DNA from 4 places in the Priestia sp. AB genome. Region 4 is predicted to be linked to each of the others. Evidence: riboswitches for the same ligand, from Rfam matches in the RefSeq annotation. Region 4 holds a riboswitch; each other region holds the start of a gene.
The links. A riboswitch is a leader RNA that binds a small molecule or an ion and turns the genes downstream of it on or off. The one in region 4 is predicted to bind cyclic di-AMP.

Region 1 (2,203 bases), on a different contig from region 4:
AAACAGCCCATACTTGTGAGAATTTTGTTGTAAAGAAAATAATCAGTACCGTGAAACTAATAAAAGCTCCAATAAAATTGGTCACTAATTTTCCCTGCCAGCCAGCTGGCTTTTCTTTTAACCATTTAACAATCATCCCCGTTTGAGATAATGTAAATGGAATAAATACGCCAACAGCATATAAAGGAATTAACCGTTCTGTATTACCGTGAAACGCTATGATAAGCAAGATAGAGGCAATTCCAAGGGTCACAATCTCATTTGAATAGCCCAAACGATCACCACGTATCGTAAACATACGCGGGATATACTTATCTACAGCTAAGTTAACAGCCAGTAAAGGAAAGGCTGAAAAGCCTGTATTGGCAGCTAATACTAAAATTAAAGCTGTTGTACCCTGAACAAAATAATAGAAACCATTTCGTCCCAACACTTGGGAAGCAAGCTGTGAAACAACCGTCTCCTCTGCTTTAGGTACAATTCCAAACCAATAAGCCAAGAACATGACACCTGAAAACAAAATAGCTAAAATAACGCCCATTGCAACAAGCGTACGTACCGCATTTCTTGCAGCTGGTTGTCTAAAGTTGGTTACAGCATTTGAAATAGCTTCTACGCCTGTAAGGGCTGAACATCCTGATGAAAAAGCTCGTAGTAGTAAAAATAAGCTAATTCCTGGCACTGCAGTTCCAATAGCCGGATGAACATCAGGAGACACCTGACCAGTGGCTACTTTCCATATGCCTACGCCTATTAAAAGAACCAATGCAAGAACAAATAAATAGACAGGGTATGCTAAAGCCGAAGCTGATTCTGTTACACCTCTTAGGTTCAAAACCATAATAAAAATAACCAATGAGCAAGCGATAATAACCTTGTAATCATGAAGAACAGGAAAAGCCGACGTTAATGCATCTGTTCCAGATGAAATACTTACAGATACGGTTAAAATATAGTCTACTAACAGAGACCCACCAGCAATAAGCCCTGCATTCTCTCCAAGGTTATGTTTAGATACAACATAAGCGCCGCCACCTTCTGGATAGGCATAAATAATTTGTCGGTAAGAAAGGATAAGTGCCGTTAAAAGGATAAGTACCCCAATACCGATAGGTATGGAATACCAAAATGCAATCATTCCAATAGTAGCAAGTACGATTAAGACCTGCTCTGGACCATATGCCACGGATGAAAGTGCATCGGATGAAAGAATAGCTAAGGCTTTGACCTTATTTAGCTTTTGTTCACCTAGCTCCTTTGATTTAAGTGGCCTCCCAATTAATAAACGTTTTATGGATGAATAACTCATCTAAACTCCTCCTGGACCCTTTGCCATTATTTATATTAGTTTACTCTCATCATTCCCCATCTCAGAAAAAAAACACAAAAAAGAACACTAAGGTTCTGCTTAGTGTTCTTTCCAGGACAAATAAAAGCAAACCTTCTCTCCAAACGCTTATGAGGTTAGCTGTCGGATTCGGGCTTTAAGAGTAGCCCTACCTTCTTACAGAAGGATTCACCCCAAGTGCAAGTGCACACAAAAATGGGTCCCCCACTCCTTAGTGGATTAAGCGATAAAAGGTATGAAAATAGCAAGATCATATATGTATGGTAGGTACTATACGCCTGAATTTTACATTTGTAAAGAGCCGTTTCAATTAAAACTAATTTTCATATAATTCGTTTTTCTCTTTTATGTAGATAAATAAATTTTGATATCTTGAGCAAACTATTCAAGACGCCGTGAGACTTCAGTCCTTTGGTTAAATAATGTAGCAGAAAAACCTACCCTATCACACACCAGGGTAGGTTTTTCTGCTTTTCAGCTGCATATCATATACACCTCTAGTTTATATAATCAGCATTATCGGAAATTATAACTTACAAAAAAGTAGTTAGAATAATAACCAACTACTTTTTGTAGGATGTTTTAATTTTCTATGTTATTTACTTTAAAATTTCTTGATTATCCCAATTTTTCAAAGCCCATACTACCTCATCATTTTCATTGAGCGTGACTTCATCTAAACCTAACTCTATAAAATTCCTGTTTACAAAAACAGCCCAATGTATATTTTTCTTTGGAATTGAATGGATACCATTTATAGATATAATATTCCCTTGGGATTCTTCTATGTTAAAGGCCCTTTTTGTTACTTCGTATAATGTCTCACCTTCTTGAAATGAAACTTCTTTTGAAGCA
Region 2 (2,203 bases), 120 kb from region 4:
ATAATTAAAAAGGAGTGAGTAAAAAATGGCAAGAGTTTTGTTAGCAAACGAAGAGGGAACAAATTTTGAAAAAGCATTGAATTTAATTCCGCATGTAAAAAGATTGTATGATGAGCTTTACGACACGCTTTGGAACAGCGATATAGTAGAAAAAGAGACTAAGGAAAAAATAAGGCTTTATCTAGCAGGTGTTAACGGCTGTGAGACGTGTATGAGCATGTCATATGTAGGCGATGAGACGCTTAATCAAAAAGTGTTAAGAGAAAAAGAGCTGGAAGAAAAAGATCGACTGCTGTTTCGATTTATTGATGTATACCGGGTGCGTCCAAGGGAGTTGACGGATGCTGATATGAATCAATTAAAGAAATTTTACAGTGATACGCAGCTGTTAGAGCTTTTAGCTGTTATTAATTTATTTGATCAATTTCACAAAATGATTGTCAGTTTAGATTTATATGATTTTTGCAGCTTGCAGGGCAAGTGAGGTCTTCGCTAAAAATATCTTGACAGACAAAATCCACAGGAGTAAGATAGCTTTCGTAAAGTGAAACGTATCATGAATCGAATCGATTATTCTAAAAAATAGATCATAGACATTTAAATAAAAATCGCTTAATCCATTACGGAGCGGAGGACCCATTATTTACGCACATATTGTGCTCCGGGGTGAATCCTTAAAAAGGTAGGGTTACTCTTAAAACCCGAACCCGACAGCTAACTTCGCAAGCGTTTTGAGGGGGAAGAGTGTGGAAAAACACAGGAGCCTTCCTGTGTTTTTTTGCGCTTTTTTTAAGAAAAAGATGTAATTTTTTAGAAAAAGTATAAGCTAAGAGAACACACAGCAGTTGAAGAAAGGAATAAATACATTATGAAAAAACAGTTTGCTGTATTGGGATTAGGTCGTTTTGGAGGCAGTTTGGTTGAAGAGTTTGCTAATCTGGATGTGGATGTGCTCGCTATTGACCGCAATCAGGAGGTAGTAAATAAATTTAGCAACTCAGCTACATATGTTGTGCAAGCAAACGCGATTGATGAAGCTAGCTTAAAGGGGCTAGGTATTCGCAATGTTGATCATGCTCTTATTTCGTTTGGAGATGATATCGAAGCAAGCGTGCTGGCAACGATGCTTTTAAAAGATATGGGCGTTAAGCAAGTATGGGTAAAAGCAGTGAATATGTATCATCAAAAAGTGCTCGAAAAAATAGGAGCGGATAAAGTCATTCACCCTGAGCGCGATATTGCTAAGCGTATTGCTCATCACGTGGTGTCAGAAAAAATCATTGATTATATTGAATTGTCAAAGGATTATAGTATTGTCGAAATTGTCGCCTCTAAGAAACTTCATAATAAAACGCTGTTTGATTTAAACATTCGTGCCAAGTACGGCTGCAATATTATCGGCTTTCAGCGAAAAGACGGGGAAATGGTGATCTCGCCTACCGCGCATGAAATAATTGAACAAGGAGATATGCTGATTGTCATCGGACATAACCGCGATTTGAACCGTTTTGAAGAAGAAGGAGTTTAACTTATGAAAAAACAAATCATTAAACTCACTCCTCCGCAGCTGCTTGTCTCCATTTTTGGCGGAGGAATTATTATTGGTGCTCTTCTATTGATGATGCCTTTTTCTACTACTGAGCCAATCGGGTGGGTAGATGCCTTTTTTACGTCTACTTCCGCTATGACAGTAACCGGCTTAGCCGTCGTAGATACAGGTACCCGTTTTACCGTCATCGGTCAAATCATTATTATGCTGTTAATTCAAATAGGCGGTCTTGGCATTATGTCATTTGCCGTGTTGATTTTTATGATGCTAGGTAAAAAAATTGGATTTAAAGAGCGTATGCTCGTTCAGCAGGCATTAAATCAAACGAGCGTCGGCGGAGTTGTCCTGCTAGTTAAAAGGCTGTTTATCTTTTCATTTTTAATTGAATTTGTTGCACTTATCTTTTTAGCAATACGCTGGGTTCCGGAATTCGGATGGTCTAAGGGGCTGTTCTTTAGCTTGTTTCATTCAATTTCGGCTTTTAATAACGCAGGGTTTGGGCTACTGTCTGATAACTTAGTGCAGTATGTTGGAGATCCTATTATTAACATAACGATTTCTTTTTTGTTCATCATTGGTGGGTTAGGGTTTACCGTTCTTGCTGATATGTGGGTGAAAAAATCGTATAGAAAACTAACGCTGCATTCAAAAATT
Region 3 (2,203 bases), on a different contig from region 4:
TTCTTGGAATGAGCCATAAGGCAGCCGCAGATTTTACATTTATTATGGCAGTGCCAATCATGGCAGGAGCAAGTGGACTTTCATTGGTTAAAAACTGGCAGTATTTCACATCAGATGCACTACCGTTTTTTATTGCTGGTTTTATCAGCGCCTTTATTTTTGCGCTGGTATCTATTCGCTTTTTCCTGAAATTAATTAACCGTATCAAATTAGTACCATTTGCACTATATCGAATAGTTTTAGCAGCTATTCTATATTTTGTATTTTTATAAAATAAACACGCGTGTTCTTTAGTCCCTTAAACTTCTAATAGAGACTCAAAGAGCAAGAAAAAGCTATTGCAACATTGCAATAGCTTTTTTGCATAAATATATATTATCGCCTTTTGAAAGCGTTTTATAAACATAGGTATTGACAAAACGTGTCGAAAAATAGTAAATTAATATTTGTGCAGTATAAAGTTAAGTAAAAGTAAGACTTCTGTTTAGTTTTATTGACTGTAAAAAACGTATGACAACGTATAGATCGTTTTAATTTTATAAAAACTGAATAATAAGCTTAATCGTATAGAGCGGGGGAATCATTATCGGCAGTAAAGCTGCCTTGGGGTGAATCCTTACAAAAGGTAGGAAACTCTCAATTCCGAATCCGACAGTTAACCCCGTTTGCTTTATTGAGAGAAAGAGCCCAAAATAGCGTAAGTAAAAGGCTGTTCTTTCTTAAGAATAGTCTTTTTTTGTTTTTTCAGAAAAATATATACAAATGTCATACATCTTTGGGGAGGTACATCTATGAAAAAAATTCGTTTTGGTTTGGCTACGCAGATTTTTACCGGATTAATCCTCGGTGTTCTTGTAGGGGTAATTTGGTTTAACGATCCGCGTGTAGTAACATACCTACAGCCGCTAGGAGACCTATTTTTAAGATTAATTAAGATGATTGTTATTCCAATTGTTATCTCAAGCTTAGTCGTTGGAGTTGCAGGAGCAGGGAGCGGTAAACAGGTCGGAAAGCTCGGCGTTAAAACCATTCTCTATTTTGAAATTATTACGACTTTTGCAATTATAATCGGTGTATTGGTTGCTAATATTTTTCATCCTGGGCAAGGTGTAGACATTCATTCAGCACAAAAGGGTGATATTTCACAATATGTTGAAACATCCAAACAGCAAGAAGGAAAGTCAGTGGCTGAAACTTTCTTACACATTGTTCCGACAAACTTTTTCCAGTCAATTGTTGAAGGAGACATGCTAGCAATTATCTTCTTTACAGTGTTATTTGCACTTGGAGTAGCGGCAATTGGGGAAAGAGGAAAGCCAGTTGTACAATTCTTCGACGGTGTTTCTCACGCAATGTTTCACGTGGTAAACCTTGTAATGAAAGTGGCGCCAATTGGTGTATTTGCTTTAATTGGTGTAACAGTTTCAAAATTCGGCTTAGATTCACTCCTTTCATTAGGAAAGCTTGTTATCTTAGTTTACTTAGCGTTAATTTTCTTCCTACTTGTTGTATTAGGAGGAATTGCGAAATGGGCAGGAATTAACATTTTCCACTTATTCCGCTATATGAAAGATGAACTGTTGTTAGCATACAGTACATCTAGTTCTGAGACAGTTCTTCCGCGTATTATGGAAAAACTTGAAAAGATGGGCTGTCCAAAAGCTATCGTATCGTTCGTTGTACCAATTGGCTATACATTTAACCTAGATGGTTCCGTTCTTTATCAAGCGATTGCAGCGTTATTCTTAGCGCAGGTGTACGGTATTGATTTAACGATCGTTCAACAGCTGACGCTCATTCTGGTATTGATGGTTACATCTAAAGGAATGGCTGCCGTGCCAGGAACATCATTTGTTGTATTGCTGGCTACTCTTGGAACAATCGGCGTTCCGGCAGAAGGGTTAGCCTTCATTGCTGGAGTAGACAGAATCATGGATATGGCACGTACGGTTGTTAACTTAGTAGGAAACACACTAGCAGCAATTGTGATGTCTAAATCTGAAGGCAAATTTGACCCTAAAAAAGGTACAGAGGTCATGAGAGCCGGCTAATTTATAAATTAAAAAGCTACTTATTCTATTCAAAAAATTAGAATAAGTAGCTTTTTTCGTAATAATTCCTTTATTATTATGGAAATTGACCCTATAATATGTAACATCAGGTATAAATATATCCAAATTTTATTCTTACATAAAAGCAGTCA
Region 4 (2,203 bases):
CGTTCAACAGCGACTCGAATTAAAGAAGGCTTTTTAGAACCAACGTTAAAAGAAGCTGTACCTGGTGACTTGGGCTTAGTACTTCCTTATAATACGATGAAAAGCTTAATTGAAATGACAGAAGCACTGGATCATGTAACGCCTGGGTTAGCATCTGAACATACGCTATTTTACGGTGTGGAAGCGAAATTTTACTCCGCCCGTCCGAAGTTAAACGATAAGTTTGAAACTGAAATTTCTGGTTTATACGTGGGAGGAGACGGAGCTGGTATTACGCGAGGGCTCGCGCAGGCAAGTGCGTGCGGTGTGTGGGTAGCGCGTGACATTGTTGAAAAATTAAAGAATCGCAAAGCAAGTTCTGAACCTGTTACTGTATAAAAAAAAGAGGCCGTCAGGGCCTCTTTTTTTTATGTGTTAAATAACGAGAGCGAATAAGTAAAAAGTAAAGAACTTGTACCGCACCAACTCCGATAGTTTTATATGATAATTACCCGCTCCTTTTTTAAAAGATATTACGGAATCCATCCTTCTATCGTGAACAGAATTAAATAGAATAAGGCGAATTGATAATGTCCATTTCTTTGCATCAATAAATTCAGTGAAATTTTAGGGAGGGTATATCAAGCAATACAAGGATAAAATCAGCAGTTGAAAAGAGTTATTTTTTGATGAGTAAAATATTTATGAAAGCAATAAAGTACACGGATATTAGAATAATTATGCGAATTAATGAATGGGAGTTAATGAGAAGAAAGTTCACTTTACAAACTATTTTTTGAATTAATTTTTTATCTATTAGATTATAAGTCTTGTTAAATAAGTATTTGTGGTTTATTGAAATACGATGTAAATATTTTAAAATATAACAATTATCAACTTTTTATGATAAAATCATGCATTTTTTTTGAATAAAAAGTTGACAGAAACATATAAAATGAATTTTAATTAAAGTAACAATTATTATCATGCAAAAATATTAAAGAAAATTATTTGCTTAATCTCTTTTGTTTTATAAGAGAACGGGGGACCCATAATTTATGAGTAATGTACTTGGGGTGAATCTTGAATGAATCAAGTAGGGTAACTCACATACCCGAATCCGACAGCTAACTCCGTAAGCATTCAGTGAGGGAATAACAGGTCTATGACACCGTGATATTCTCATGGTTTTTTGTATAGCTAAAAATATTCCTGAACTATTAATCTGAAAATTTTTAATATATTGTATATTTTGAGTGTTATCGTTCTCAATGCATGGTAAAATAAGTATGGTAGTTAGAATTATTCTAATATAATTTATTTACGGGGGGTAAATCTATGAAGCTATCGACAAAGATCATTATCGCGCTAATTGCTGGTGCTGTTGTAGGAGTGTTGATTAACGCTTTTGCTCCAAGTGCTTTTGCTCCGCTGGACAAGTACTTGTTTACACCGCTTGGCCAAATTTTCTTAAGCTTAATTAAAATGCTTGTTGTACCAATTGTGTTTTTCTCTATCACGTTAGGTGTAGCAGGTGTGCCGGGAGTTGGTCTCATTATGCTAGCAATGGTATTGAGTTCGGTTGGCTTGCCTGTAGCAGGTATCGGATTGATTATTGGAATTGATCGCTTGCTTGACATGCTTCGTACATCTGTAAATATTACGGGAGACGCTGCGTGTGCCGTTATTGTGGCTGAGTCAGAAGCAAAACGTATCGATAAATCTGTAACGCAATCAGCTTAATAAGCGTAAAAGCTCTAGCTATATGCTAGGGCTTTTTTTATTGGCAAGAAACTCTTCGTTTCAGCATACAGTTTAATAAGAGTGTATGTTTGAAAGGAGAGTGCGGAAATGAATAAAACTCATGTAATAAAGCCGCTGCTCGACGACGACTACCCAGTTATTTCATATGGAAAAGGAATTTATTTGTACGACCAAGATGGAAAAAGGTACATAGATGCTTCGTCGGGGGCAGTTACAGCAAGTATCGGACACGGCGTAAAAGAAATTATTGATGCGATGACCGATCAGGCACAGAAAGTTGCGTTTGTATATCGGTCGCAGTTTACAAGTGATCCAACAGAAGCCTTAGCTAAGAAACTATGTGAATTAAGCAGCAATCATTTCCAGTGGAGCTTTTTTGTTAACAGCGGGACAGAAGCGACTGAAACGGCTATGAAAACGGCAATTCAGCATTTTCAAGAGCAAGGAAAGCCAACCAAAA

Region 1: another riboswitch for cyclic di-AMP. It lies ahead of POF52_RS30410 (APC family permease); the one in region 4 lies ahead of POF52_RS04305 (cation:dicarboxylate symporter family transporter).
Region 2: another riboswitch for cyclic di-AMP. It lies ahead of POF52_RS04980 (potassium channel family protein); the one in region 4 lies ahead of POF52_RS04305 (cation:dicarboxylate symporter family transporter).
Region 3: another riboswitch for cyclic di-AMP. It lies ahead of POF52_RS28870 (cation:dicarboxylate symporter family transporter); the one in region 4 lies ahead of POF52_RS04305 (cation:dicarboxylate symporter family transporter).

The regions. Positions count from the first base shown of each region.
Region 1 covers NZ_JAQMYN010000034.1:8,574-10,776, forward strand. Annotated here, with positions in the region: gene POF52_RS30410 (APC family permease) at 1-1,309, opposite strand, end outside; cyclic di-AMP (ydaO/yuaA leader) riboswitch at 1,440-1,584, opposite strand; gene POF52_RS30415 (DUF4430 domain-containing protein) at 1,948-2,203, opposite strand, start outside.
Region 2 covers NZ_JAQMYN010000001.1:972,466-974,668, forward strand. Annotated here, with positions in the region: gene POF52_RS04975 (carboxymuconolactone decarboxylase family protein) at 26-484, shown strand; cyclic di-AMP (ydaO/yuaA leader) riboswitch at 600-744, shown strand; gene POF52_RS04980 (potassium channel family protein) at 869-1,528, shown strand; gene POF52_RS04985 (TrkH family potassium uptake protein) at 1,532-2,203, shown strand, end outside.
Region 3 covers NZ_JAQMYN010000023.1:18,824-21,026, reverse strand. Annotated here, with positions in the region: gene POF52_RS28875 (undecaprenyl-diphosphate phosphatase) at 1-272, shown strand, start outside; cyclic di-AMP (ydaO/yuaA leader) riboswitch at 546-685, shown strand; gene POF52_RS28870 (cation:dicarboxylate symporter family transporter) at 792-2,051, shown strand.
Region 4 covers NZ_JAQMYN010000001.1:848,040-850,242, forward strand. Annotated here, with positions in the region: gene POF52_RS04300 (NAD(P)/FAD-dependent oxidoreductase) at 1-378, shown strand, start outside; cyclic di-AMP (ydaO/yuaA leader) riboswitch at 982-1,137, shown strand; gene POF52_RS04305 (cation:dicarboxylate symporter family transporter) at 1,318-1,722, shown strand; gene POF52_RS04310 (aspartate aminotransferase family protein) at 1,831-2,203, shown strand, end outside.